Pelodictyon luteolum DSM 273: one gene and its partner. The protein of the gene in region 2 interacts with the protein of the main gene of each other region in a pairwise test. Links are inferred from orthologs where the notes say so. Each region holds a gene or a part of one and is shown on either strand. Other genes may lie near its edges. The genes, in order: PLUT_RS01360 and priA.

Evidence for each region.
Region 1: the proteins of priA (region 2) and PLUT_RS01360 interact in binary tests that used the Escherichia coli proteins (3 or more experiments, as listed by UniProt). The link is inferred for Pelodictyon luteolum DSM 273 from one-to-one orthologs.

The regions. Positions count from the first base shown.
Region 1 is NC_007512.1:266,089-269,168, reverse strand. The notes cover bases 91-2,953. They hold PLUT_RS01360 (single-stranded DNA-binding protein), read left to right. Parts: upstream 91-1,207; coding sequence 1,208-1,699; downstream 1,700-2,953. Other genes in these bases: PLUT_RS01350 (autotransporter outer membrane beta-barrel domain-containing protein), read right to left, coding at 2,838-2,953; holA (DNA polymerase III subunit delta), read left to right, coding at 1,770-2,810; PLUT_RS01365 (dihydroorotate dehydrogenase electron transfer subunit), read left to right, coding at 187-1,035. Outside these bases: PLUT_RS01370 (TRC40/GET3/ArsA family transport-energizing ATPase), read right to left, coding at 1-42; more of PLUT_RS01350, read right to left, coding at 2,954-3,080. UniProt on the Escherichia coli protein: Plays an important role in DNA replication, recombination and repair. Binds to ssDNA and to an array of partner proteins to recruit them to their sites of action during DNA metabolism. Acts as a sliding platform that migrates on DNA via reptation.
Region 2 is NC_007512.1:1,071,875-1,075,142, forward strand. The notes cover bases 195-3,245. They hold priA (replication restart helicase PriA), read right to left. Parts: upstream 2,911-3,245; coding sequence 478-2,910; downstream 195-477. Other genes in these bases: PLUT_RS04960 (cation-transporting P-type ATPase), read left to right, coding at 195-451; adk (adenylate kinase), read right to left, coding at 2,954-3,245. Outside these bases: more of PLUT_RS04960, read left to right, coding at 1-194; more of adk, read right to left, coding at 3,246-3,268.

The DNA of each region.
Region 1 (3,080 bases), 810 kb from region 2 along the record:
CTTTCCGACACCGCCCTTACCCGTAAATGTTAGAATTCGCATGAACCGGACATTGGTATTGATGGATGAAAATCAAAGATTGAAAGATATAACTCTCAAAGGACTCTGCAAAAGATATGGAGAAGATACTTCCCCGCTGGCGGGGCTTGCAAATGTTGACGCCCCTGCATTAATTACCCTTCTAAGATGACAAGCACCGACTGCGGACGACAGGCCGTCCGCCAACTGAAACCGAACCCCGCCATGCCCCGAGAGAGCTCAATCACCGACATCAGGGCGACCGTTGCCGCATCGCGGCGTATCAGCCGCGACGTCACCCTCATCACCCTCGACTGCCCCCAAATCTCCCTCACCGCGGAGCCCGGGAACTTCGTCAACGTCCGGGTGAACGATACCACCCAGCCGCTCCTCCGCCGCCCGTTCTCGATCCACGACGCCGGAGACGGCCAAGTCAAGCTGATGGTCAAGGAGATCGGCAAGGGTACTGAAATATTCTGCCGATGTGCTGCCGGCACAGAGTTGTCGGTGCTCGGCCCGCTCGGCAACAGCTTCAGCACCGGAGCAGAAGGCTACGATACCGCCGTCCTCGTGTCGGGCGGGATCGGCACCGCCCCGATGCGCTTTCTGGAAAAACGCCTTGCCGCCATGGGGAAAAAAGTCGTGAACCTCATCGGAGGGCGCACTAAAGACGATCTCCTCCCGGAAGGCCTCACCGGATGCCGGTTCGCCACCGACGATGGATCGGAAGGGTTCCACGGCACGGTGCTTGCGCTTCTGGAGTCCCTCGTTCCCTCACTCACGGCGGAAGGCACCCCGAGGATATTCGCATGCGGACCCACCCCGATGCTGCGGGCGGTGGCCCGATTCTCCAGGGAAGCAGGCATTGCTTCTGAAGTCTCGCTCGAGTCGGTCATGGGATGCGGGTTCGGGATCTGCTACGGTTGCAGCGTGGAGGTCAGCGCACCCGACGGCGGGACAAAAACCATCCTTCTCTGCCGGGAGGGTCCGGTCATCGACGGCGGGCGCATGGTCTGAGGGGCAACCGCACTTTGCATTCTGCAGTAAATGCGCCGTATGGCTATGTTATCCGGAATGAGACTCGTATACTGCACTATATAATAAAAAGCCCCCCGACTCCAGACAGCACCCGGGGGCTCCGGGAACACCAAACCATTCAATCCAACCCAAAACACGGGGAACAATCATTATGGCAAGAGGACTGAATAAAGTAATGCTCATCGGCAACCTCGGCAACGACCCCGAGCTCCGCACCATTCCCTCGGGCCAGACCGTGGCCAACTTCACCCTGGCAACCTCTGAAAGCTTCAAGGACAGCAGCGGCGCCATGCAGGAACGGACCGAATGGCACCGCATCGTGGCATGGGGGCGGCTTGCCGAAATCTGCGGCCAGTACCTCAAGAAAGGCCGTCAGGTCTATGTTGAGGGACGCATCCAGACGAGAAGCTGGGACGACCAGAAAACCGGCGAGAAAAAATACGCGACCGACATCGTCGTCACCGACATGCAGATGCTCGGCGGCATGCGTGAGGGCGGCAGCGGATACGGCGATGGCGGACAGCAGAGCTACAGCCCGCCCCAGCAGCCTGCACGGCAGCAGGGCCCGCAGGACGCTCCTCCTCCCCAGACGGCACCATCGGCTCCGATGATCGAAAACGACAAGGACGACCTGCCGTTCTGAACCCGAAACCAACCCCCGACCGCCCCGCCGGCAGCCGACAGCGGCCTCCGGCGGAGGCATCACGCAGCAGATGGAAACACTGAAGAAGAACATCCTTGCCGGCAGCCTTTCGCCGGTCTATTTTTTTCACGGACCCGAAAGCTTCCTGAAGGAGGAGTTCACGGCGCTCATCCGGAGCACGGCGTTTCCTGACGAAGCGGAGGCGGCGGCCAACACACACATCCTCTACGGACCCGACATAACTCCCGGCGAACTCGTCGCCCGTGCCTCCGAGTACCCGATGTTCACCCCGCGCCAGCTCATCGTCGTCCGCCAGTTCGACAAGATCAAGAAGCCGGTAGGCAAGGACCAGCAGAAACAGCATGAGATGAAGTTTGCCGGCTACATGAAAAACCCGGCGGAGTTCACCATCCTCGTCTTCGACGCCGAACAGCTGGACAAAAAGGATGTGGACAAACCGCCCTACAGCCTCCTGAAATCGTTCCGGCACGACTTCCCCCTCCTGAAAACCCCCGACCTGTTCGCGGCCGCACGCGCCCATGAGGCGGGATGGGAGTTCGACCCGGAAGCGCTGAAGGCATTCACTGCTTACATACAGCCATCTTCGAGGGAGATCTGCCAGGAAATCGAAAAGCTGACCACCTACGCATCCTCACGCCAGGGCGAGCGACGCATCACGGCCGCAGACGTCTACGAGTGCGTCGGCATCTCGAAAACCTATAATGTCTTTGAACTGGAAAAAGCGGTAGCAGGAAGGAACCTCCGCCTCTCGAGCGGCATATCGCTGATGATCATGGAGCGCGAAGGACAGAAGGAAGGGCTCGGCAACATCGTCCGCTACCTTACCACCTTCTTCATGCGGCTGTGGAAAATAGCCCAGCCTGAAGTGCGAGCCATGCCGCAGGGCGAGATTGCAAAAGTGCTGGGCATGTACGGCAGGCAGGAGTATTTCGTCAGAAGCTACCTCTCATACGCCGGAGCCTTTTCCTCCATCCAGGCAGAACGGGCGATCACGGCCCTGAAAGACACCGATGCCGCCCTCAAGGGTCTTTCCCCTTACCCTGACGAAAAGTACCTCCTGCTCCGCCTGATGCAGCAGCTCCTCGGCTGAAAACTCCCTGACAGATACCCCGGGGGTTCAGAACGGCACCTTCACCCCCGCTTCAAGAGAGAGCCGGTAGCTCTCCATGGAGCCCGCCGAACCGAGCGCACCCGCCTTCAGCCAGTATACCGGGTCCAGCATGCCGCCGGCACGGTTCCCGACGGTGAGACTGCCGCCCCAGAGCACCGCTTCCGCTTCAGTCGAGAGCGTGACTGCGGGTAACGGGTACCGGACGGCATTCGTCGGGGAGCCATCGACCCGCACCGTTGCTTCAGCTAC
Region 2 (3,268 bases):
TCCCCGAAATCAGGACGAACCGCTGCTGTCGCGCTTTGTTGCCTGGCGCATAGTCTACGTGTCCTGCATCCTTGTCCTGGGTACCTTCGGTTTGTTCCTCTGGTATGAACGGGCGGGGTGCACAGATGCATGTGCCCGTACGGTGGCGGTGAACACCCTGGTGTTTTTTGAGATATTCTACCTGTTCAGTGCACGGTTTTTCACCCGGAGCGTGTTTTCACCCGGGGGGCTGTTCGGGAACCGATACGTACTGTATGCCAGCGGGGCGCTTGTGCTTCTGCAGGTGGTGTTCACCTATATGCCCTTCATGCAGCAGGTGTTTGCCACGGTCCCGCTTGACCTTCAGCAGTGGCTGGTCATTCTTGCAGTCAGTTCGAGCGTGCTGTTTTTCGTGGAGATTGAAAAGGCCGTTCGCCGGAGGTTCCGGCTTGGTGAGGGTGACGTGCCCTGAAGCCCCGGCGGGCGCCCCCCCTTGCCTCACATCAGGCTGCCGGGATCGACGTCGATGGAGAGGATGGCAGAAGGAGTGCGGAACCGCCGGGCGATCTCGTCCTGAAGGCCGAGGGCGAAGGCCTCTGTGAGGCGACCTCCGGTGAGTTTCAACAGCACATGATAGCGGTAGCTGCCGCGGATTCTGGCGATGCCTGCCGGTGCGGGCCCGAGCACCACTCCCTGGCCTTCGGCCACGGCTTCAAGCAGCATCGTCCTGCATGTCATGGCCGCCTCTTCTGCGGTCTCTTCATCCGGAGAGCTGCATTCGAACTTCACCAGCCTTGCGTGGGGCGGATAGCAGAGTTCCCTTCGGGAGTCCGTCTCATGCTTGAAGAATGCACTGTAACTGCCGCGGAGCAGGGCGTTGAAGACTTCGCTTTCCGGATTGTATACCTGCAGATAGACCTCTCCCGGGCTTGACGAGCGGCCTGCGCGGCCGGCGACCTGGGTGAGGAGGGAGTAGGTGCGCTCCGAGGCGCGGAAGTCGGGGAGGTTGAGGCCGATGTCGGCCATAAGGACGCCGACGAGAGTGACGCGGGGGAAATCAAGCCCCTTGGCGACCATCTGGGTGCCGAGAAGGATGCGGGCCTTTCCACGGCGGAACTCGTCGAGGATGCGCCCGTGCGAGCCTTTTGTTGTTGTGGTGTCCACGTCCATGCGCAGAATCCGCTCCTCGGGAAAGAGCGACTGGAGCTCCTCTTCAATGCGTTCCGTCCCGCTTCCCTTGTAGAAGAGGTCAGGGGAAGCGCATGCGGGACAGACCTTGCTGAAGGGCTCGGTATGGCCGCAGTAGTGGCAGCGCAGCTGGCGGTGGCCGGCGTGGTAGACAAGCGGAATGCCGCAGTGGGGGCATAGGGGGACATGGCCGCAGGCGAAACAGAGTACGCTGCCGGAAAACCCCCTCCGGTTCTGCAGAAGGATGACCTGCTCGTCTCGTTCCATGCGTCTGGAGATTTCGTGGCGGAGCTTTTCGGATATGGAGGGGGTCGCCTTCGGGCTGTCCTTCATCACGATGAGGCAGAGCTTCGGCATGGTGGCGCCGTCTATGCGATCCCGGAGCTCGAGGAGGCGGTACTTTTCCTGAAGGGCATTCTCGTAGGATTCGAAGGATGGGGTGGCGGAGCCGAGGATGCATACGGCCCCTTCGGTGCGGGCGCGCATGACGGCGAGGTCACGGGCGCTGTAGCGGGGGTTCCGGTCCTGTTTGTAGGCACCGTCGTGTTCTTCATCGACAATCACGGCACCGAGGTTCGAGAGCGGGGCGAAGATGGTGGAACGGGCGCCGAGGGCGATCGTTGCCCTTCCGCTCCGGAGGCGGTGCCATGCGTCGTATTTCTCCTGATTGCTCATGGCGCTGTGCATGATGGCGACCGTGTCTCCGAAATGCTGCCGGAACCGGCCTGCGGTCTGGGGGGTGAGGGCGATTTCAGGGACGAGGACGATGGCGGTCCTGCCTTCCTTGAGCACCTCTTTGAGGAATTCGATGTAGACGAGGGTCTTGCCGCTGCCGGTGACGCCGTGCAGGAGGAATGTTTTGTACCCGCCCTTCCGGCTGGCGCTCCTGAGCTCCCCGAGGACAGCCTCCTGCTGCGCGGTCGGCTGTTTTGGTTCTTCCTGCTCTGTCGGCATGCCGGTATCGAACCGGCCCTCCACGGCAACCGCTATTTTTTCCAGGTAACCGGAGGCCGTGAGGGTGTTGAGGATCCTGCGGGATGCGGCGGTGGCTTCCAGCGACGCTCCGCCGGGACCGAAGGCTGAGACGCGGCGGAACGTTTCGAGCTGTTTCGGGGTGTTTTTCAGCTCCTCTTCAGCTTCACCCGGCAGAACCGGGGCCCGGCGCCATGCCGGGACCGTCCTTTGGGCCGTGCTGGTGAACTTCCGGCGGAGCTTCAAGTGCCCGCTCCGTTCGAGTTCGGAAAGGGTGCCGTAGATGTGTTTTTTGCCGAGCCGTCGCTGGAGCTGCTTGACCGTAATGCGTGTTTCTTTGGCGAGCAGCTGCATGATGCTGCGGCGGAGCGCCGTGCTGCGGACCCGGCGGGTGTCGGTTTCGAGGCTGAAGCCGGCCGCTTCGACGATGTCGTCGACCCTCGTACGCACGGCAACCGGTACTGCGGCGGTGACGCAGTCGATGTGGCGGGTAAGGTAGTATCCGGCCATCCACCGGGTGAGGATGATCAGCGGGGGCGTCAGGACAGGCTCTCCGCCGTGTAGGATGTCGGCGAGCTCAGCCGGAGGCTCCTTCAAAGGCGGCTCGATGCCGGTTTCGATGATATAGGCTGTGGAGGGGGCGGCTTTGCCGCCTCTTGGTACAACCAGCACCATGCTGCCCGGCAGGAGGCCCTCTTCAGGAGGGCCCGGGACCATCAGCGGAAAGGGTTCGCCCCTGAAGAGTTTTTCTGCTATGGCCAGTGCGTACATGATGGCAAAAGAGGTTCCAGGGGGAGGCCCTGCGGTCGGGGCATTACCCCCTGAGGGCTTCGAGTATCCGGTCGCGGATTTCCTCAACGCTGCCTGTGCCTTCAATTCTGGTGTAGCGGGGGGCAAAGGCTCCGGTGCCGGCACCCGCTGCCCTTCGGCTGTAGTATTCGATGAGGGGGGCTGTCTGGTCGTGGTAGATTTCGAGGCGCTTCTTTACGGTTTCTTCGGTGTCGTCTGCGCGCTGGACGAGGGGCTCGCCGGTTTCGTCATCCATGCCGGCTGTTTGGGGAGGGTTGAAGCGGATGTGGTAGGTCCTGCCGGAAGCGGGATGGACCCTGCGGCCGCTCATCCTGTCGAT